Regions from separate parts of the Clostridium sp. DL-VIII genome, predicted to be linked through region 1. Evidence: a T-box and tRNA genes for the amino acid it is inferred to sense, from the RefSeq annotation. Region 1 holds a T-box; the other holds one or more tRNA genes.
The links. A T-box is a leader RNA that pairs with one kind of tRNA and senses whether it is charged. The one in region 1 lies ahead of thrS (threonine--tRNA ligase), so its partner is inferred to be a tRNA-Thr.
Positions count from the first base shown of each region.

Region 2: it encodes a tRNA-Thr, which carries the amino acid that the T-box ahead of thrS (threonine--tRNA ligase) is inferred to sense. The anticodon was not compared.

Region 1 covers NZ_CM001240.1:4,446,107-4,458,224, reverse strand. Annotated here, with positions in the region: gene CDLVIII_RS20475 (MaoC family dehydratase) at 1-411, shown strand, start outside; gene CDLVIII_RS20470 (DUF3644 domain-containing protein) at 727-1,689, shown strand; gene CDLVIII_RS20465 (acetoacetate decarboxylase) at 1,942-2,688, opposite strand; gene CDLVIII_RS20460 (3-oxoacid CoA-transferase subunit B) at 2,769-3,434, opposite strand; gene CDLVIII_RS20455 (3-oxoacid CoA-transferase subunit A) at 3,435-4,088, opposite strand; gene CDLVIII_RS20450 (aldehyde dehydrogenase family protein) at 4,156-5,562, opposite strand; gene CDLVIII_RS20445 (L,D-transpeptidase family protein) at 5,868-7,262, shown strand; T-box leader at 7,610-7,842, shown strand; gene thrS (threonine--tRNA ligase) at 7,928-9,835, shown strand; gene CDLVIII_RS20430 (aldo/keto reductase) at 10,077-11,096, shown strand; gene CDLVIII_RS20425 (ISL3 family transposase) at 11,522-12,118, opposite strand, start outside.
Region 2 covers NZ_CM001240.1:431,022-443,139, reverse strand. Annotated here, with positions in the region: gene rpoC (DNA-directed RNA polymerase subunit beta') at 1-952, opposite strand, end outside; gene rpoB (DNA-directed RNA polymerase subunit beta) at 974-4,684, opposite strand; gene rplL (50S ribosomal protein L7/L12) at 5,017-5,385, opposite strand; gene rplJ (50S ribosomal protein L10) at 5,434-5,937, opposite strand; ribosomal protein L10 leader region at 5,974-6,102, opposite strand; gene rplA (50S ribosomal protein L1) at 6,146-6,835, opposite strand; gene rplK (50S ribosomal protein L11) at 6,891-7,316, opposite strand; gene nusG (transcription termination/antitermination protein NusG) at 7,395-7,916, opposite strand; gene secE (preprotein translocase subunit SecE) at 7,956-8,186, opposite strand; gene rpmG (50S ribosomal protein L33) at 8,235-8,384, opposite strand; gene tuf (elongation factor Tu) at 8,563-9,756, opposite strand; tRNA gene CDLVIII_RS02055 (tRNA-Thr) at 9,821-9,896, opposite strand; gene sigH (RNA polymerase sporulation sigma factor SigH) at 9,974-10,621, opposite strand; gene CDLVIII_RS02045 (NYN domain-containing protein) at 10,681-11,193, opposite strand; gene rlmB (23S rRNA (guanosine(2251)-2'-O)-methyltransferase RlmB) at 11,207-12,076, opposite strand; gene CDLVIII_RS02035 (ribonuclease III domain-containing protein) at 12,106-12,118, opposite strand, start outside.

The DNA.
Region 1 (12,118 bases):
GGTTTGACAATAAAGGAGTTAAATATTGGCGATAAAGCATCTTTTCAAAAGACAATTACAGAAACAGACGTGTATTTATATGCTGGGATAACTGGAGATTTAAATCCAGCGCATATAAACCATATCGAAGCAGAAAAAACAATGTTTAAAGGTAGAATTGCTCACGGTATGTTAACGGCTGGTCTAGTATCCGCAGTATTAGGTATGCAGCTTCCAGGGCCAGGTTCTATTTATCTTGGACAAGAACTAAAGTTTTTAGCTCCAGTAAAAATAGGAGACACAATTAAAGCAGAAGTAGAAGTAATAGAGAAGATTGATGAAAAGAATAGGATAAAACTAAGTACCATATGCACAAATCAAAATGGTGTTGAAGTACTTAAAGGTATAGCTACTATAATGCCACCAAAATAAAGACAAGCTTCTAAAAAATTGGTGTTTTATGATTAAATTCATATGTTTTAAGAAAAAGCTATTATCCTTGTTTTGATATGGTGATATAATTTAATTTGCAAAGAATATAGCCAATTTATATAAACGAATTATGTTTATATTTTAAGAGATAACGAATTTTTTAAAGTGTAGAAAACAATAGAATTATTGTTTTCTACCTTTATTTTATTTGTGGGAAATAAATATCTTTACTATAAATTAATTATGAATTCCTAGTTATTATATAGTTTGATTAGCATATGTCTATAAAAATTAAAATGAGAAGAGGCGAATTATATGGAAGATATAATAGACAATTTGTTAAATAAATCTAAGGAAAATTTTATGATGGCTATTGAAATATATAATAAGCCTACAATTCACTATAGAGTTGAGGGTTTTTGCTTTTTTATCTGTAATTCATGGGAGTTAATGCTTAAGGCACATATGATTGACAAGCTTGGTGAGGTGAGTATTTACTATAAAAATAATTCCAGTAGAACCTTGACCCTGAAAAAGTGTATTAGCATTATTTTTACTAATGAAAAAGCGCCTTTAAGACTTAACTTGGAAAAGATAATTGAATTAAGAAATACAAGCACATATTTTATTACAGAAGAGTATGAGATTATATATCTACCACTATTTCAATCGTGCATTTTTAATTTTATGGAGAAAATGTATGAGTTTCATAATATAGATATGACAGCAATTACACCGTGGAGTTTTTTGATGTGGACGATGAACAGAAATATGATAAATATTAATGAAATAAGAGCAAAGTATACAGGAGAAATTGCCAATAAATTAATTAATGCTAGTACTGATATCTCAAGTTTATCATCACAAAATAACCATACTTTTTCTGTAAAAGTAGAATGTTTTAACTGCATCACTAAAGATAAAAATAAAGGAGGAGGTATTACTTATATTAGCAATGAAACTAAAAACGAAATTAAAATGAGACAAGAAGCAGAGGATCCTAATAGTACACATAAATACAATATGAAATCCTGTAATAAGGAAATAAATAAAAGGCTTAAAACATTAGGAATAAATTTGAAGTTTAATAAATATCATTTTGAACTATTTTGCAAGTATTATAGTTTGAAGAAAAATCCTAAATTATGTTATACCTATAATGTAAATTCAAGCCCTAATTATAGTTATTCTCTCCAAACTATAGACTTTATTGTAGAGGAAATAAAAAAAGATCCTAAAAATGTTATTCAAAATTTGAGAGAAAAAATAAAAAAATAAGCCAACCCTAGGGGCAAAGGATTCTTAGCACTATGCCTACTCTCATTCGAGAACCCAGCCTTATTCCTTCACGAGTCAACTTATTTATATTATAATATATTAGAAAAACTTGTCAAATATTCTTTGTTAGTTAATGTCCCAAAGGATGCATTATACTTTATAAGTAATTAAGATGATAACTAATAAATAAAAAAGCCCCATGTATTAAAACAATAGAGGCTTTTTCATTTATTAAAATATACATAAGTATGCTCATTTTTGATTTTTGGAAAGATAATCATAAACAATTTTAGGTGTTCCAAGAGTTAAATCTGTAAGTATATGCGATGCAGATATAATTTCTAATACTGGTAAGTCAGCTAAAGGAGCTAGTGCGTGGCTAAACAATTGTAGACGAGCGCTACCAGTCCATGCACCATGTATTGTTATATCAGTATTTTCTGCGCATATAAGTTCACAAATTCTTGGCTTACCATCATAACCTTGAATAACTTTTAACATAAAATTAGGTCTTGAAATTTGTGAATAAGCTTCTTTAAGATCTAGAGGTTCATGTTTATATCCCATTGTGGCAGTGGCAACTGGCAATGTGCCATATTTTAATGTCCCAACCAATGTATCTGAATCAACAAATAACTTCGGATTTCCAAGTTTTTTAGGATAAGCGCTACTTTCTCTTCCAACAGCTATAGCTGGCTCATTATCAAGGTACATCATATGCAAGTAATCGCCGCTAACTCCATTGAATGTTACTGGGATAGCCTGACCACATTCTGTATATGAGCCCAATCCGGTTGTATCCGGCATAGCCATCATTTCAAATCTCACATAAGGGCCGTCTAACTCAAGTGGTTCTGGAACTATTTTTCTAAGAGCTTCTAAATCAGTACGATAAATGATATTTAAGTATTCTCTATTATGAAATTTATATGGTCCTCTAGGAAATGCTGGAGCAGATATGGGAGTTGTAATTTGTTTTATTACTTCATTTTCTAGCATAGAATTATCACACTCTTTTCTTATTTTTTAATTATATAGAGAGCCTAAGCTTAAGAGACTATGACTTTAAAATAAAAGATCTATATGTCCATAATTTCTATGTTATTTGGGATAATTAAATTTGCATCTGTTAAAGACTTTATTTCATCAACAGTCGTATCTTTGTGAATTTCTCTTAAAATTAATCCGTCACGTGTTACTTTAATTACGCATAATTCTGTAATTATTAAATCTACTTGAGCTTTTGCAGTAAGTGGAAGAGTGCATTTTTTTACAATCTTGGGTTTGCCTTTACCAGTATGCTGCATTGCTACTATTACTTTTCGTGCTCCTATTGCTAAATCCATAGCCCCACCCATGCCTGGTACAATTTTACTTGGGACAATCCAGTTGGCTAAATTTCCTTTCTCATCAACTTCTAAAGCACCTAGAACAGCAACATCTACATGCCCACCTCTAATTAATGAGAAAGACATTGAGCTATCAAAAAAAGCACCTTGAGGCAGAAGAGTTACATATTGGCCACCGGCATTTATTATATCAGGATCATATTCACCTGAAGCTGCTAATTCTCCCATGCCAACCATGCCATTTTCGGATTCAAAAGCGATATTCATTTCCTTGGGTATATAATTAGCAACTAAAGTTGGAAGTCCTATTCCAAGATTAACAAGTTGCCCAGCTTTTAATTCCTTAGCAACTCTTTTGGCGATTATCTCTTTAGCTAAAATTTTATTGTCAATCATTTAAACCACCTCTTTTACTATATAATCTACTAATATACCTGGAGTCATTATATTCTCTTTGTTTAGTTCATCAGCTTTTACTAACTTATCAGCTTCTACTATAACTGTATTACCAGCCATTGCCATGTATGGATTGAAGTTTTTTGCAGCGGCTCTATAGAAGGTGTTTCCAAATTCATCTACTATACTACCTTTTATTAATGAGATATCAGCTGATAATGGAAGTTCTAGCAAATATTTTTTGCCGTTAACATTAACTTTCTGCTTACCTTTTTCTACAATAGTGTCTACCCCAGTTGGCGTTAATACACCTCCAAGGCCAGAACCACCTGCACGAATTCTTTCTATTAAAGTTCCCTGAGGAGAAAGCTCAACTTCGAGTTCACCAGAAGTCATTTTTTTTCCGGTTTCAGGATTTGTTCCAATATGGGAAGCAATTACTTTAGAGACCTGACCATTTACAATAAGTTTACCAATACCCTTATCTGGAAAAGCTGTATCGTTGCATATAACAGTTAGATTTTTAATGTTTAAGTTAACTAGAAAATCTATAATATTTTCTGGTGTTCCGCAATTTAAGAAGCCGCCAACCATAATTGTCATGCCATCTTTAAATAAGTTCTTTAAATTTATTAATTTAGTTATTTTGCTCATTTTAGCAACTCCTTTCTGAATATTTTTCTGTGATCTCATAAATAAACTTGTAAATTCAAGAATGAAGTTAACCGGCTAACACACATCTTCTTTGACGTGTGAAGTTTCTTGCAGAGGTTATACCTTCACCAGTACAGCCGGCAATAGTGAAAGTTGTAAATCCTTCAGCATTATAACCTACTCCAGCAAAGGATTTTGCATTTTTTACAAAGATAGTAGTGTCTATTTCTTTCTCAAATCTATTTAAGTTATCTATGTTTTTGGAATAAATATAGGCACTATGTTTTCTGCTTTGTTCTGCTATTTTTGCATATTGTATAGCATCATCTATATTTTTGACTCTCACGATGGGTAGTATTGGCATCATAAGTTCTGTCATTACAAAAGGATGATCTGGCTCTACTTCGCAGATTATACATCTAACACTTGAAGGAGCTTCAACATCTATCTCATTTAAGAATAATTTTGCATCTTTTCCAACCCATTTTTTATTTATGTTATATTCTTGAGTTTCATTATTTTTCTGTAATATTAAATTCAATAGTTTTGTTATTTTATCTTTATTTATAATTACAGCATTATTTTTTAACATATTATCTATTAAATTATCTGCAACATTGTCAAAAACAAATACTTCTTTTTCAGCAATACAAGGTAAGTTATTATCAAAAGAGCAGCCTTCAATGATATTTTTTCCGGCTTTTTCAATGTCAGCAGTATCATCTACAATAACTGGAGGATTTCCAGCACCAGCCCCTATAGCTTTTTTACCAGAATTTAAGAGAGTTTTTACCATTCCAGGACCGCCAGTTCCGCATAAAAGTTTTATTTCTGGGTGTTTTATAATTGCATCTAAGGATTCCATGGTTGGATTTTTTACAGCTGTTATTAGATTCTTAGGACCTCCACATGAAACAATAGCTTTATTTATCATATCGACAGCAAAAGCAACACATTTTTTTGCACTGGGATGTCCATTAAAAACTACAGCGTTTCCAGCAGCTATCATTCCTATGCTGTTGCAGATAACAGTTTCAGTTGGATTAGTAGAAGGGGTTATTGCGCCTATAACACCATACGGAGCCATTTCAACTACTGTAAGTCCATTATCTCCTGACCAGGCTGTAGTAGTTAAATCTTCTATACCAGGAGTATATTTAGCCACTAATTCATGTTTTAATATCTTATCTTCATATCTTCCCATATGTGTTTCGTCTAAAATCATTTTAGCTAAAATTTTTTTGTTTTTTAATGTTGCCTTCCTTATTTCAGTTAATATTTTTTCTCTTTGTTCCTTTGTATAATAAAGAGAAAATTCCTTTTGTGCAGTTATAGCTTTATTAATAGCAACTTCAACATCTTCGAAAACTCCAGAATATGAAGTGCTATTTTCGTAGTTTTTTAAATCGGCATTTTTAATGTTTGTTTTAAATTTTAAATTTTCAGTTTCTGATATTGTTGTGTCTTTGTTCATAATTATTCCTCCTTGTAATTTAAAAAATAATTTACATTAGAAAATAACTATTTCATATAGGTAAACAGTAAAATCTAATGAGTATATACAGTATAATAGCCATTGCTTATTACAAAAACAACCTATAAATACAAGAAAATCAATATAAAGGAAATAAAACGTTACCAAATTACAAATTTGTAACATATTTTTATTAAATAAATTATAGAAACATAGAATTAGAAAATTTGGAGAATATTCTGAAAATATAAGCATATCATAAATTAATTAATATATTTATGTTTTAGTAAAGGATGTAAATCTATATGAAGAATATTAATATAAAAAAGCCTTTAAAAAACTATCATACAGGAAAAATTATTATTCTGATATCTTCAATGGTACTAATTTATTTACTTATTTCATTATATTTTGTTAATCATTACTTTTTTAATACAGTAATAAATGGAGTAAATGTATCATTAAAAGCACATGAGGATGTAAGTGATATAATTAAAAATTACATTGAAAATTATAAGTTACAGTTAATAGAAAGAGATGGAGAAACAGAAGAAATATTAGGACAAGATATAGGATTACAATATAATGAAAAAAATGATCTTTCTAAAATCAATAAACTTCAAAGTTCATATAAATGGATAAGCTCATTATTAAAGGAACAAGATTATTATGAAGATGATTTATTTTTTTATAATAAAGATAATCTGGAAAATAAAATAAATCAATTAAATTGTTTGAATAAGGAGATTATAGAACCACAAAATGTGAGCTTTAAATACTCAAGTGGTTTATATGAAGTAGTTAAAGAGGTATATGGGAACAAAATATATAAGGACAAGCTAAATGAGGTTATAAAAATGAGTATATCGCAAGGAAAAACAAAATTAAATTTAGATGAGAATCTTTGTTATGAAAATCCTAAATACACTACTACTTCTAATAAGACTATGGAAGCTATTAATTTGCTAAACAAGTATACATCGACAAAGATAACCTATATATTTGGAAATAAGAGTGAAGTTCTGGATGGAAGTATAATAAATGGGTGGCTTGGCGTTGATGATAACTTAGATGTAGAAATAAACGAAAAAGCAGTTAATGAATACTTGAAAAACTTAAGCAAAAAATATGACACAGTTGGTATAACAAGAAAGTTTAAAGCGTCTATAAATAAAATAGTAGAAGTTAAGGGTGGATTTTATGGTTGGAAAATTAATTGTGTCTCTGAAACAAAATCACTATTAGAAAACATAAAACATGGGGATATACTTCAAAAAGAACCGATATATACTCAAAAGGCTTTATATAGAGATGAAGATGATATAGGAAAAACTTATGTAGAAATTAATCTGACAAGGCAGCATTTATGGTTTTATAAGGAAGGGAAGCTTATAACTCAAGGTGACATAGTAACAGGTAACCCTAATAGAGGAAATCCTACTAAGCTTGGAGTTTATATGCTTAATTACAAAGAAAAAGGATCAACATTAAATGGAGAAAATTATGAAACAAAAGTAAGCTATTGGATGCCGTTTAACGGAAATATAGGTATACATGATGCAAGTTGGAGATATTCTTTTGGTGGAGATATATATAAGATCAATGGATCTCATGGATGTGTAAATGCTCCACTATATTTAGCCAAGAAAGTTTTTGAGAATATAGAAGCTGGAACTCCTATTATTTGTTATGAAGAATAGAAAAATGATCAAATGCTTCTTTTGATTATTTCTTTTATGATATTAATAAAATTTTCTGCATCAGGATTAAGAGTGCGGTAACTACTTTTTATCCAACCCATTGAGAGTTTCATATTACAGTTTTCTCTGATGCTAGAGGAAAAAACATCACAATAGTTTAAAAAATGATGAAGAGTACATTGCTTAGTAACTTATAAATATATATTTGATATTTACAATTGATTGAAAAAGTGCTAATATTATTTTCAAATAAGAGGAAAGTGCACGAAACTCTTAAAGGCACATTCAAAAAATAATAAGTTAATTTTAATCCATTGCATTTTTCTATGTGCCTAAAATTAAATATTAATTGAGCAATGAGAGGGAAAAGTATTATAGAATACAGTTTTCAGAGATGGAGTGTCAAAAGGCTGTAAGCATTCCTAAATATGACTATAAGAAAAACTACCCTGGAGCTATGGCTGATTATCAAAATTTTGTGAAAAGTCATCGGTGGAAATCGTTAAAAATTATAGAGATGAATTGGATTATTTTAATTCAATTTGGGTGGAACCACGGATATTATGCATTCGTCCCAAGGCTTGGGATGAATGCTTTTTTTGTACAAAAAATTAAGAATGTTTATATAACAAATAAATTAGTTTAGTAAAAGGAGGTAATTAGTTATGATGAATATAAAACTTAAAGATGGATCAATAAAGGAAATTTCAGAAGACTCAAGCATTTATGAACTTGCAGGTTTAATCAGTAAAAATTTAGCTAAAGTTGCAATAGTAGGGGAAGTAAATGGAACTTTAGTTGATTTAAGTTATATATTAAAAGACAATGATGAGGTAAATATTTTAACTTATGACGATGAAAAAGCAGTTGAAGTAATAAGACATTCTACTTCGCATATTATGGCTCAGGCAGTTAAAAGACTTTATAAAAATGCAAAACTTGCTATAGGCCCATCAATAGAAAATGGTTTTTATTATGATTTTGATATAGAAAATTCATTATCTGCAGAAGACCTAAGTAAGATTGAAGCGGAAATGAACAAAATAATAAGTGAAAATTTAAGTTTTGAGAGAATTGATGTTTCAAGAGAAGAGGCAATAAAGTTAATGGAGGAAAAAGGAGAAAACTATAAAGTAGAGTTAATTCTAGATCTTCCAGAAGGTGAAAAAATATCTTTATATAAGCAGGGAGATTATATTGATCTTTGCAGAGGACCTCATATTCCTTCTACAAAATATTTAAAAGCTTTTAAATTAATAAGCATTGCGGGGGCATATTGGAGAGGAAATGAAAAAAATAAAATGCTTCAAAGAATATATGGTGTTGCATTTTCCAATAAAACATTATTGGAAACTCATTTGCACAATTTAGAAGAAGCAAAAAAGAGAGATCATAGAAAATTAGGAAAAGAATTAAGATTATTTACTTTTGCTGATGAGGGACCAGGCTTTCCATTTATGCTTCCTAAAGGAGTAATTCTAAAAAATACTTTAATTGATTTTTGGAGAAAATTACATTATGAAGCGGGATATATAGAGATAGAAACACCAATAATGCTTAATAAAAAATTATGGGAAACTTCAGGGCATTGGTATCATTATAAAGAGAATATGTATACTTCAATGATTGATGAAGAAGAATTTGCTTTAAAACCTATGAATTGTCCAGGCGGAATGTTGGTGTATAAGTCAGAAGCACACTCTTATAGGGATTTTCCAATGAGAGTTGGGGAACTTGGAAGGGTCCATAGACATGAACTTTCAGGGGCATTACATGGACTTATGAGAGTAAGAGCCTTTACACAAGATGATGCGCATATATTTATGCTACCAAATCAGATAAAATCAGAGATAAAAGGTGTCATAGAGCTTATAGACAAGGTGTATTCAAAGTTTGGATTTAAATACAGTCTTGAACTTTCTACAAGGCCAGAGGATTCAATGGGAAGTGATGAGGATTGGGAGCTTGCAGAGAACTCGTTAAAGGGTGCGTTAGATGAATTGAGCCTGGATTACAAAATAAATGAAGGGGATGGAGCCTTCTATGGACCTAAAATAGACTTCCATCTTGAAGATAGCATAGGCAGGACATGGCAATGTGGAACAATTCAATTAGATTTTCAGCTTCCTCAAAGATTTGAATTAGATTATATTGGAAGCGATGGAGAAAAGCATAGACCTATAGTAATCCATAGGGTTATATTTGGAAGTATAGAAAGATTTATGGGAATATTAATAGAACACTTTGCAGGAAAGTTTCCAACATGGTTAGCTCCAGTTCAGGTAAAAGTACTTCCAATATCAAATAAATTCAATGATTATTCAGAGAAAATAAAGAAGCAGCTAAGTGATGCAGAAATAAGAGTTGAAGTGGATTATAGAGATGAAAAGATAGGTTATAAGATAAGAGAAGCTAGAAATGAGAGAGTTCCTTATATAATAGTTGTTGGCGAGAAAGAAGAGGCAGAAAATAAGATTTCATTGCGAAGCAGAAAAAATGGAGATGAGGGAATCTTAGAACTAGAGAAATTAATACAAAGAATTAGTGATGAAGTGATAAATAAGAAATTATAGTAATTTCAACAAGATTACTATATAATTTACTATAAAGAAGAACAATAAAAGCAAAGTAAAGCTTTAATTGTTCTTTTTTAGCATGGAAGTTTATTCAAAAATTTGACATAGAGTTAACTTTAAGTATTATAATATATACGTCGTAATTAAAAATTTACAATTATGGTTGAAATCTTTTTTCTAACATAAAGGCAAATAAGGAAAAATAGTATTTAGGAAATATAAGAAAGGTGATGGTAATGTGGTAAATGTCACATTAGGAAGAACAGAAATTACAGTAAACAGAAATGGCTTTGGTGCTCTTCCAGTTCAACGTGTTTCGAGTGAGGAAGCAGTAAAGCTACTCAGAAAAGCTTATGATAATGGTATTAATTTTTTTGATTCAGCAAGAAGTTATACTGATAGTGAATATAAAATAGGTCTTGCTTTAAGTGATGTAAGGGATAAAATAATTCTTGCGACAAAGACACCATCTACTATAGTAGAAGGCTTTTGGAGTGATTTAGAAAAGAGCCTTGAAATGCTCAAAACAGATTATATTGATATTTATCAATTTCACAATCCAAATTTTTGTCCAAAGCCAAATGATGGAACAGGACTTTATGAAGCAATGTTAGAAGCAAAAAAGCAAGGAAAAATTCGTTTTATAGGTATCACAAATCATAGGCTTCCAGTAGCCATAGAAGCCGTTGAATCAGGACTTTACGATACTTTACAATTCCCATTCAGCTATCTTGCGGATAAAAAGGAAGAGGATCTAGTAAAGTTATGTAAGGAGAAAAATGTTGGATACATTTGTATGAAAGCTTTAGCAGGAGGGCTTATTACAAGAAGTGAGGTGGCTTATGCATATCTTGCTAAGTTTGATAATACATTGCCTATTTGGGGAATTCAAAGAGAAAAAGAACTTGATGAATTTATTTCTTATATAGAAAATCCTCCTGTAATGACAGGTGAGATTAAGGAATATATTGAAAGTGAAAGAAAAGAACTTGCAGGTGAATTTTGCCGTGGCTGTGGTTACTGTATGCCTTGTCCAGCAGGTATAGAAATTAATAACTGTGCAAGAATGTCGTTGCTTCTTCGCCGTTCTCCATCAGCAGGACATCTTTCAGAAGAAGGACAGGCTAAGATGAAGAAAATTGAAGACTGTATAGAGTGTGGTAATTGTAAAGCTCATTGTCCTTATGGTCTTGATACTCCAAATCTTTTAAAGAGAAACTATGAGGATTATAAAACCTTTCTAAAAAATAGAAATTAGATATAGAGATAAATTAAGCCTTTCTGAAGCTTTATAGCCCAGGAAGGTTTTTTTGTGCAAAAATATAAGAAATTTAAATCTCAAAGTCTAGTGGTATGGGAAAAGGAAGATAAATTAATTGCTTCTTTAACTAGCTATTTTAACTAAAACTTTACCTGATTATAAAGTGAAATATTACAAAAGATTATTATAATATAGATAATACAAATTTCGCTAAAAAAACCAAAGTATTAATAAATTATGATATAAATCATACTGTAAGTATATCACATGAGTGATATTAATTGCTCTGAAATAGTTATAGTATTAATTATTTGGTGAAACAGTATTGGTCTATATTAATTAATGAATTGGATTGGAGATAAGCAAAATGAAAAAAATCAGATCTAAAATAGGGCTCAACATCAAAATATGTTCTTGACAGCTTAAGCTGTCAAGAAATGGTTATTACATTCTAATAAAATTCTTCCTTTGTAGTAGTCTTTATTCCTTGTAAAATAGTGTCTGCGTTGAATTGCTTTAATTTTACCGTTTCTACCTTCAACAGCGGCATTGGTATATCTACAATGATGATAGTTAATTATTTCTTGTCTCCAGTTTTCAAAAGTAACCAAAGCACGTTCTACCTCAGGTATATTTAGTGAATGTCCTTTTTTACACCATTTATCAAATACATTTGTTGCCTGTATAACACTTGAACAACAGTCATACCACTCAATAAGTTCCTCTTTCCACTCATATACTGCTTTTAGGTCAGGTGATAATGACAACAACTGCTGGAGCATCTCAACCTCTTTTGATGTAAGATATTCATTCCGTTTTTCAAGTACTGATTTATTTCTTTTCAATACTGTCCGTGCCGCAGGAGTTAAATCACAACTTATGCGTTTTCTTACGCCTCTAAGAGCTTCCATAGCATAGCTATTAACATGAAACCTATCCGCAATACGTATAGCATCTGGGTATACTTCTTTTGCAAATGTGTGATAATATGGAGCCAAATCCATTACTATAGCAAAAGG
Region 2 (12,118 bases), 2.5 Mb from region 1:
AAAGTGATTTTAAAGGTCTATTTCCTGGACCAGTTACAGGTCTTCCTCTTCTACCATTATCAATAAGTGCATCTACTGCTTCTTGAAGCATTCTTTTTTCATTTCTTACTATGATATCTGGAGCACCTAAATCCAATAGTTTCTTTAATCTATTATTTCTATTTATTACTCTTCGATATAGATCATTTAAGTCAGATGTTGCAAATCTACCACCATCCAATTGAACCATTGGTCTTAAATCTGGTGGTATTACTGGTATTACATTAATCACCATCCATTGTGGATCATTTCCTGATTTTCTAAATGATTCTACAACCTCTAATCTTCTTATGATTCTTACTTTCTTCTGTCCTGTACTTTGCTTAAGCTCTTCTTTTAATTCCTTTGATCCAACTTCTAGATCAATTTCAGCAAGTAGCTCTTGAATCGCTTCTGCTCCCATTCCTGCTACAAAGCTTTCATCACCATATTTATCTACAGCTTCTCTATATTCCTTTTCATTAAGAAGTTGTTTCTTTAATAGTGGTGTTTCTTTTGGATCTATTACTATATAAGATGCAAAATATAAGACTTTTTCTAAAGCTCTTGGTGACATGTCTAAGATTAATCCCATTCTTGATGGAATTCCTTTAAAGTACCAAATATGAGATACAGGGGCAGCTAATTCTATATGCCCCATTCTTTCTCTTCTTACCTTAGCTTTTGTGACTTCAACTCCGCATCTGTCACAAACTATCCCTTTATATCTTACTCTTTTATACTTTCCACAGTGACATTCCCAATCTTTCATTGGTCCAAAGATTCTTTCACAGAATAAACCATCTCTTTCAGGTTTTAAAGTTCTGTAATTAATTGTTTCAGGCTTCTTAACTTCTCCTCTTGACCATTGCCTTATTTGTTCTGGAGATGCTAAGCCAATTTGTATTGCATCAAAATTATTTAATTCAAACAAGGGTAAATCCTCCCTTCAAAATTAGTGTTCATCATTAAAATCATCTAGTTCTAATTCAGTTTCAAGATCAGCTATATCAACGCTTTCGTCATAATCAATTTCATCTATATCATCATCTCTGTTTTGATCATAACTATCGTCATCTAGTACTTCCGGCTCAGGCACCATCATTTCATCAGCACCTTCTATATTAACTTCTAAATTAGCCATATCTTCATCTACAAATTCTTTTAAAGTTACTTCTTCATGCGAGTCATCTAACACTTTAATGTCTAGGCATAAAGCTTGAAGTTCTTTAATAAGAACCTTAAATGATTCCGGAACTCCTGGTTCAGGTATATTTTCACCTTTAACTATAGCTTCATATGTTTTAACTCTACCTACAACATCATCTGATTTAACAGTTAAGATTTCTTGTAGTGTATGTGCTGCTCCATATGCTTCTAACGCCCAAACTTCCATTTCACCAAATCTTTGACCACCAAATTGAGCTTTACCTCCTAAAGGTTGTTGCGTAACTAATGAATAAGGTCCTGTAGATCTAGCATGTATCTTATCATCTACCAAATGGTGCAATTTTAAGATATACATTATACCAACAGTTACAGGATTATCAAATGGTTCTCCTGTTCTACCATCATACAATATAGTTTTAGCATTTGCATTAAATCCAGCCTTTATTAAACATTCTGTAATCTCATCTTGAGTTGCTCCATCAAAAACTGGTGTAGCAATATGCCAGCCTAGATGACTAGCTGCCCATCCTAAATGTACTTCAAGTACCTGCCCTATATTCATACGTGAAGGTACTCCAAGTGGATTTAAGCATATTTGAAGTGGTCTACCATCTGGTAAGAACGGCATATCTTCTTCTGGTAATATTCTAGATATAACACCCTTATTACCATGACGTCCTGCCATTTTATCTCCAACTGAAATCTTTCTTTTTTGCGCAATATAGCATCTTACAAGTTCATTTACTCCAGGATTTAACTCATCCCCATTTTCCCTTGTAAATACTTTTATATCAACTATTATTCCAGCTTCTCCATGAGGAACTCTTAAAGAAGTATCTCTAACTTCTCTAGCTTTTTCTCCAAAGATTGCTCTTAATAGTCTTTCTTCTGCTGTAAGTTCAGTCTCTCCCTTTGGTGTTACTTTACCAACAAGTATATCTCCCGATCTTACTTCTGCACCTATTCGTATGATACCTCTGTCATCTACATCTTTAAGGGCATCATCACTTACATTTGGTATATCTCTTGTAATTTCTTCAGGCCCAAGTTTTGTATCCCTAGCTTCACATTCATATTCTTCTATATGCATGGATGTAAAGATATCTTCTCTAACTAACTCTTCAGAAATTAGCATGGCATCTTCGTAATTGTAACCTTCCCAAGTTATGAATCCCATTCTTATGTTTTTACCTAGAGCAATTTCCCCTAAGTCTGTCGATGGTCCATCTGCAATTACTTGATTCTTATATACTATCTCACCTGTATCCACTATAGGTCTTTGATTTATACAAGTTCCTGAGTTACTTCTCTTAAACTTTAATAATTTGTAAATATCAGTTCCACCATCGGAATCTCTTTTGATTCTGATTTCGGCTCCTGATACATACGTAACAACACCTGCATTTTTAGCCTTTGGCAATACTCCAGAATCTACAGCTGCCTTGTATTCTATTCCTGTTCCAACAATCGGTGCTTGTGGATTCAATAATGGAACAGCTTGACGTTGCATGTTTGATCCCATAAGCGCTCTTGTAGCATCATCATTTTCAAGGAATGGAATCATAGCTGTTGCCACTGATACCATTTGTCTTGCAGATACGTCTATTAAATCAACTTCATTAGCTGGAACAACCAAAACATCTTCCAAATGCCTTACTGTAACTCTTTTTTCTATGAAATAGCCATTTTCATCCATCGGTTGCTTGGCTTGAGCAATCAGACATTGATCTTCTTCATCTGCAGTGAAATATCTTATTTCCTCTGTAGCTCTTGCATTTTCTTTATCTACAATTCTATATGGTGTTTCAATAAACCCATACTCATTAACTTTTGCAAAAGTTGCTAATGAATTAATAAGTCCTATATTTGGACCTTCAGGTGTTTCAATTGGACACATTCTACCATAATGAGAATGGTGAACGTCTCTAACTTCGAAACCAGCTCTTTCTCTAGAAAGACCTCCTGGCCCTAAGGCAGATAATCTTCTTTTATGTGTTAATTCTGACAAAGGATTAGTTTGATCCATGAATTGCGATAATTGCGAACTACCAAAGAATTCTTTAATAGCCGCTGCTACTGGTCTTATGTTAATTAACATTTGAGGAGTTATTGCTTCTTGGTCCTGAATAGTCATTCTTTCCTTAACTACTCTTTCCATTCTAGATAAACCAATTCTAAATTGATTTTGTAGTAATTCTCCTACAGATCTTAATCTTCTATTTCCTAAGTGATCTATATCATCAACATAACCTATTCCATAAGCTAAACCTAATTCATAGCTTATAGTAGCAAATATATCATCTTTGATAATATGTTTCGGAATAAGTCTACTGATATTTTTCTTTATTTCCTCTTTAATAGTTTCTTCATCTGAAAAATTATCTAATATTTCTCTTAATGTAGGATAATGAACTAATTCCTTTACTTTCAAATCTGAAACATCAAAAGAAACTTGCTTCTTTAAGTCTACAAAATTGTTACTAATAACTCTTACAACTTTGTCTTCAACTAATACATCAACTGATTTAATACCTGCATTTTGAATATCTTCAGCCATCAATCTGCTTATTTTTTGTCCTTTTTCCACCATAATTTCACCAGTTTGTGGATTAACTATGTCAGATGCAGCTATTTGATTAGCGATTCGTAAATTTAACGCAAGTTTTTTATTAAATTTATATCTACCAACTCTAGATAAATCGTATCTTTTTGCATCAAAGAATAATGTATCGATTAAAGATATAGCACTATCGACTGTTGGTGGTTCCCCTGGTCTTAATCTCTTATATATTTCAAGTAATGCTTCTTCTTTAGTCTTAGTATTATCCTTTTCTATTGAAGCTCTAAATCTTTCTTCTTCGCCAAAGAAATCCAACAGTTCTTGATCACTGCCCAATCCCATGGCTCTTGCTAAAATAGTAATTGATAACTTTCTAGTTTTATCGATCCTTACATAAATTACATCGTTAGAATCTGTTTCGTATTCTAACCATGCACCTCTATTAGGAATTACAGTTGATGAATATAACTTTTTACCACTCTTGTCTATAGAGTAATTATAATATACTCCTGGAGATCTTACTAATTGACTTACTATAACTCTTTCAGCACCATTAATTACAAAGGTACCTTGCTCTGTCATCAATGGGAAATCTCCCATAAACACTTCTTGTTCTTTAATTTCACCAGTTTCATTATTTTGTAATCTAATTGAAACTTTCAATGGTGCCGCATAAGTTGCATCTCTTTCCTTACATTCTTCGACAGAATACTTGATATTTTCCATATCAAGCTTATAATCTACGAACTCTAGTACTAAATTTCCTGTGAAGTTTGTGATAGGATTAATATCATCAAATACTTCATGCAACCCTTCTCTTAAAAACCATTCATATGAATCTAATTGTACCTCAATTAAATTCGGCATTTCGGTAACATCATTAACCTTACCAAAACTCATTCTTGTTCTTTTTCCAACTTGGACAGGATGTACCATGAATTTTCACCCCTTAGTATAAAATAAACTAAAATAGCCAAAAGCATACTTTCCCTAAGGACTTTTGCTTTCGGACAGCGTCTTTTTATAGTATAACCATTATTCACCAGACTATACTCTTTTTTCAACTATAAATATATAATATCCTATAGTCAATAATACATTATATTATAATATCATATAGAATTTTTATTGTCAATAAATATTATTACAGAATTCTTTTCATTTATAAAGCTATATAAAATACTTATCTATCAACAAATATTTTATATAGCTTCATAAATGTAGTTTAAAAAAGGTGCTTTTTACAAGCACCTTTCAATAAAAACAAACTATTTAACTTCTGCAGTTGCTCCAACTTCAGCTAATTTAGCTTTCATATCTTCAGCTTCTTCTTTAGAAACAGCTTCTTTTAATGTCTTAGGAGCTCCATCAACTATTTCCTTAGCTTCTTTTAATCCTAATCCAGTTATTTCTCTAACTGCTTTGATAACTTTAATCTTGTTATCTCCAGCACTTGCTAATACTACGTCGAATTCAGTCTTTTCTTCAGCAGCAGCAGCTCCTCCAGCTACAGCTCCTCCAGCTACAACAGCAGCAGCAGCACTTACTCCAAATTCTTCTTCACAAGCCTTTACTAATTCATTTAAATCTAAAACACTCATTTCTTTTATTGCTTGAATTATATCTTCTCTTGTCATTTTTATAGCACCTCCGAAATTTTTTCTTAATTTTTCATTTTTTCTTAATTATTCTGCAGATCCAGTTTCCTTACTATCAGCAATAGCACTTAATACACGTGCAAAGCTTGATATTGGAGACTTGATACTTCCAAGAAGTTTTGCAATAAGAACTTCTTTTGATGGTATTGTAGCAAGTTGTTTAATCTTATCTACATCGTAGATTTCTCCTTCTACAACACCTGCTTTTAATTCTAATTTTTTATGGTCCTTAGCAAAATCATTTAAAACTCTTGCTGGTACTGTTACATCTTCATAACCAAATGCAATAGACACAGGTCCTTCTAAATATTCTACTAAACCATCTAAACCTAATTCTTTAGCTGCTAAAGTAACTAAAGTATTTTTATATACCTTATACTCAACTCCAGCTTCTCTTAGATTTTTTCTAAGTGTAGTATCTTCTTCTACAGTTAAACCTTGATACTTACTAAGAACAATAGTTTTTGACTTTTCTAGCTTTTCCTTAATTTCAGCAACTTTTGCTTCTTTAAGTTCTCTGTTTTTATTCATTACTGTAGTCCACCTCCTCACAGTTTAAAACTGCTTCTTTCTATTAAAAAAGACCTTCCGCAGACATGGAAAGGTCTATAATAACATCTATTATAACTCACCTAGGCGGGTAGTATATCTTTACGCTTTCGCACCCACTGTCTACGGAAATAATATTCTCTTTTCACAACATTAAGTATTATACTACTTAATCTTACTTAAGTCAATATTAATCTAAAACTTTTGTAGGATTAACCTTTGCACCAGGTCCCATTGTGCTTGAAACTGATACTGATTTTAAGTATTGACCCTTAGCTGCTGCTGGCTTTGCTTTAATTAAAGCATCCATTAACGCAACGAAGTTCTCCTTTAACTTTTCAGTTCCAAATGATTTCTTACCAATTGGGCAGTGAACTATAGCTGTTTTATCTACTCTATATTCAACTTTACCAGCTTTAATTTCTTCAATTGCTTTAGCAACATCAAATGTTACTGTTCCTGATTTTGGATTTGGCATTAATCCCTTAGGTCCTAATACTCTACCAATTCTACCTACAACTCCCATCATATCTGGTGTTGCAACAACTACATCATATTCAAACCAATTTTCTGTTTGGATCTTTTGAACTAATTCTTCTGCTCCAACAAAATCTGCTCCTGCTTGTTGTGCTTCTGTAGCTTTATCTCCTTTAGCAAATACAAGCACTCTAACTGTTTTACCTGTTCCGTTTGGTAATACAACTGCTCCTCTTACTTGTTGATCTGCATGTCTTGGATCTACACCAAGTCTTACATGTAATTCAACAGTTTCATCAAAGTTTGCCTTTGCAGTCTTTAATGTAAGTTCTAATGCTTCTACTGGATTATATAATGCACTCTTATCTATAAGCTTTGCACTTTCAATGTATTTTTTTCCCATAATTTGCCTCCTCTGTGGTGTTAACGGTTTTGACCTCCCACTTATTTTTTACGAATTACTCTTCAATAGTTACTCCCATACTTCTAGCTGTTCCTGCAATCATTCTCATTGCTGATTCAACATTTGCAGCATTTAAGTCTGGCATTTTAGTTTCAGCGATCTTTCTAAGTTGATCTTGAGTTAACTTACCAACCTTTGTCTTATTAGGCACTCCAGAACCACTTTCTAATCCTAATTCCTTTTTAATTAGAACTGCAGCTGGAGGAGTCTTTAGTATGAAGCTAAAAGACCTATCTTGATAAACTGTAATAACTACTGGTATTATTAAACCAGCTTGATTTGCAGTTTTTGCGTTGAACTCCTTACAGAATCCCATTATGTTTACACCATGTTGACCTAAAGCTGGACCTACAGGTGGAGCTGGTGTTGCCTTACCTGCTTGAAGTTGAAGTTTAATCATTCCAGTTACTTTCTTAGCCATTTTTGTTATTCCTCCTATTACTGTGGTATATACGAACTTTTTAGTTCTCCCACTTAATTAAAATTAGTTTATTTATAATTAAACCAATTTTTCAACTTGATTAAAGTCTAGTTCGGCAAGAGTTTCTCTACCAAACATATCCACTAAAGCTTTCACTTTACGTTTCTCTAAAATTATCTCTTGTATCATAGCTACTGAATCTCTTAATGGACCTGAGATAATTCTAATGCTTTCCCCTATCTCTAAATCAATATCAACTGGTGTTTCTAACACACCCATTGATTCAACTTCTTCATCCGAAAGGGGCACTGGTTTAGATCCCGGGCCGACAAAACCTGTTACACCTCTTGTATTTCTAACGACGTACCATGCTTCATCACCCATTAGCATTTTTACAAGCACATATCCAGGAAATTTTTTCTTTAATGAGACCTTTTGTTTACCATCTTTCTCTTCAATTACTTCTTCCATGGGTACTTGTATATCATGGATTAATGATTGAAGATTTCTATTTTCTATTGCTTTTTCTAAATTCGCTTTAACTTTATTTTCATATCCAGAATATGTATGTACCACATACCATCTTGCTCTATCGCTCATACTTATCAGGTGATATTAATAAATCACCAAACCTCCCTTTTACTTCAATTTTAAAATCGCTTGGAGGAGTTTCTCGAAAATAGAATCCATTCCACCAACTAATATAGTATACATTAGTGTGAATACCATAACTGCAACAAAAGCTTTTTTCGTCTCATCTTTTGAAGGCCAAGTTATTTTTTTTATCTCTGCCTTAACATCTTTAAAAAAACTAACTAAGCCATTACCTTTAACAGCTTTTTCAGTTTTCACATTATCTTTTACTGACATATCTTCACATCCTTATTTTTAATAACTATATGTCATTACAGCAGCTGATTATTTAGTTTCTCTATGAAGAGTGTGCTTTTTACAGAATTTACAATACTTTTTCATTTCTAATCTATCTGGATCATTTTTTTTGTTTTTCATTGAATCATAATTTCTTTGTTTACACTCTGTGCATGCTAAAGTTACTTTTGTTCTCATGATTGTGCACCTCCAGTTTTTTTCATATATATTAAACAAGAAATTTAATTTCTTATTCTTTACTAATTTGCATAGCTTAAAATGTCACTTTTATACAATATCATAGAATATTTAAGTTGTCAATTATCCTTTAAATAGGACTAAGTTAATAAACTTAGTCCCATACATTAAACTTTTATTATTCTACTATCTTAGTAACAACTCCAGAACCTACAGTTCTTCCACCTTCTCTGATAGCGAATCTTAATCCTTCATCCATTGCTATTGGCGTGATTAATTCAACATTCATGTCGATATGATCTCCAGGCATTACCATTTCCATTCCATCTGGTAATTTGATTGATCCTGTAACGTCTGTTGTTCTGAAATAGAATTGTGGTCTATATCCATCAAAGAATGGTGTATGTCTTCCACCTTCTTCTTTTTTAAGTACGTATACTTGACCTACAAACTTAGTGTGTGGATGTACTGAATTTGGCACTGCTAATACTTGACCTCTTTCGATATCTGCTCTTTGTACACCTCTTAATAATGCTCCGATATTATCTCCTGCTTGCGCTTCGTCCAATAACTTTCTGAACATTTCGATTCCAGTTACTACAACCTTCTTCTTTTCTTCTGTTAATCCAACGATTTCTACTTCGTCTCCTACATGAAGTACTCCAGCTTCAACTCTTCCTGTTGCAACTGTTCCTCTTCCTGTAATTGTGAAGACATCTTCGATTGGCATTAAGAATGCTTTATCTGTTGCTCTTTCTGGAGTTGGGATATAGCTATCTACTGCTTCCATTAAGTCCATTATTGGCTTAATTGCTTCTTCATCTGTTGGGTTTTCTAATGCTTTTAATGCTGATCCTGTTATTACTGGAATATCATCTCCTGGGAAGTCATATTCACTTAATAATTCTCTTACTTCCATTTCAACTAATTCTAATAATTCTGGATCATCTACCATATCTGCTTTATTTAAGAATACTACTATATATTGGATTCCTACTCTTGATCCTAATAGTATATGTTCTCTTGTTTGTGGCATTGGACCATCTGCTGCTGATACAACTAAGATTGCTCCATCCATTTGTGCTGCTCCTGTAATCATGTTCTTAACATAGTCAGCATGCCCTGGACAGTCAACGTGCGCATAATGTCTGTTTTCTGTTTGATATTCAACGTGCGCTGTATTGATTGTGATTCCTCTTTCTTTTTCTTCTGGAGCCTTATCAATATCTGCATAGTTAAATGCTTCTGCAAATCCTTTATTTGCTAATACTGTTGTGATTGCTGCTGTTAATGTTGTCTTACCATGGTCTACATGACCTATTGTTCCAATATTAACGTGTGGCTTACTTCTTTCATACTTTGCTTTTGCCATTATAATTTTCCTCCCTTTATTATCTTGTAATAAACTTGGCCTAGTGTTTTTTATTTTTATTATTTGGAGCTCACAATCGGGATTGAACCGACGACCTCCACCTTACCAAGGTGACGCTCTACCGACTGAGCTATGTGAGCGTTCAAAATTTGTTATGTTCTTTGATATACCAATTATAAAGTTTACTATTATTCTTTTTATTTGTCAATATGCATTTTCACTTTAAATCAAGGCATTTTTCTAATTTTCTTTTAACTCTTTGCAATGCATTATCAATAGACTTCGAATGCCTTTCCAAATCACTTGCAATTTCCTGATATGATTTGCCATCTAAATACGATGTAAGCACTTCTAACTCTAAATCAGATAATACCTTTGAAATCTTTTCCTCAATATAATCCATTTGCTCTTTACTTATCATTAACTCTTCTGGATCTGAAATTTTAAGTCCTGCTAATACATCTAACAGAGTTCGTTCAGATTCTTCTTCATATATTGGCTTATTTAAAGACACATAAGTATTTAATGGAATATGCTTTTGTCTAGTAGCTGTTTTTATTGCAGTTATAATTTGTCTAATCACACATATTTCTGCAAAGGCTTTAAAAGATGTAGATTTTTCAGAATTAAAATCTCTGATAGCCTTATACAAACCTATCATTCCTTCTTGATAAATATCTTCCTTGTCTGCTCCAATTAAAAAGTATGACTTAGCCTTTGACTTTACAAAATTCTCATATTTAGAAATCAAATATTCCTGTGCTCTGTTATTCCCATTCTTAGCTTCCTCAACAATTTTTTCGTCTGATTTATCCTTGAAATCCAAAAAAACTTTCAATTGCTTACTCTCAACTCTCTTCTGCATTAAACTGACTACTTATTTAAACAATTATACCTTAGTAAAATTAAATTCGTCAACCGGATTTACTTGCCTCTTCTAATTTCTTCCAACACCTTGGCTATATCATCATCTAAATTATCACCAATACTATTTTTATGTGAACTTCTATTTTTATCTGTTTTAATCCTTATAGACTTTTCTACTTTTAAAATCTCATTATAAAACTCTATGGAGGACATTCTAACTGCACCACGCTGAAAAACAGTTTGTTGTTCTAAATTATCCGATGTAACAACAACTATTTCGTACTTCCGGCCTAAAGCATTTACCTTCTTTTCAATATAACTGTCTGCAGTCTCTCCATCTTTTGTAAAGACCACCGATACATGCTTATTTACTTCCTCTTTCTTTTCAAGGCTTCCAGCAACTTTATGTGCATCAAATACTACAATTATATTACAAGCTTTGAAAACACCATAATTATGTAATTTATCTATCAACGTTTGCCGTGCTCCTTCGAAACTAGAGTCTTTATTTCGCTTTAAATCCGGCCAGCTATTTATAACATTATATCCATCCACAAAAATAGTTTTCACTATATACCTCTTTCTATTTTAATCGTCCTTTTAAAACCTCATACATAATTATACCACCAGCTACTGAAGCATTCAAAGAGTTAATCTTTCCTACCATCGGTATTTTTATTAATTTGTCGCATTTCTGCACTGTTAACTTAGAAATCCCACGCCCTTCATTTCCAATTATAACTGCACAAGGACCACTAAAATCTATCTGATAACTATACTCTTTTGCTCTTATATCCGCTCCGTAAACCCAAATACCTTTTTGTTTTAATTCCTCTATTGTTGAATTTAAATTTGTTACTTTTGCTATTTTTACATGCTCTATCGCACCAACTGAAGATTTGTATACAGTGGTACTTACAGAAGCGCTCCTTCTTTTAGGGATTATTATTCCATGAACTCCAAATAATTCAGCAGTTCTCACAATAGAGCCCAAATTATGAGGATCTTCAACCTCATCTAATATAACAATAAATGGTGCTTCATTTCTTTCTTCTGCTAAATCTAAAATATCGGATACTTCTGAATATTTATAAGGACTTACCTTTGCTATTACCCCTTGATGATTTTCTCCCCCACACATTAAATCAAGCTTTCTTTTATCTACTTCTTTAAGTATAATTCTCTTCTCTTTTGCTAGGCTAACAATTGCATTTATGGATCCCTCTAATTTGCCATTTGCTATGTATAAGGTTTCAATAGTTCTATCTCCTTTTAACGCTTCAATTACCGCATTCCTTCCAATAACTATATCTTCTCTTTCCTGCACTTCAGTATTTCCTTTTTCATCTTTATTACTTTTCTTGTTATCATTGCCATTTTTCACTTCAAATTTATCTTCCTTTTTTTCAGATTTACTGAATCGGCTTTTTGAATTAAATGTTTTCCCTTGCATTACAATTCCTCCTTGTCATAATTATCGGACTATTTAATAACT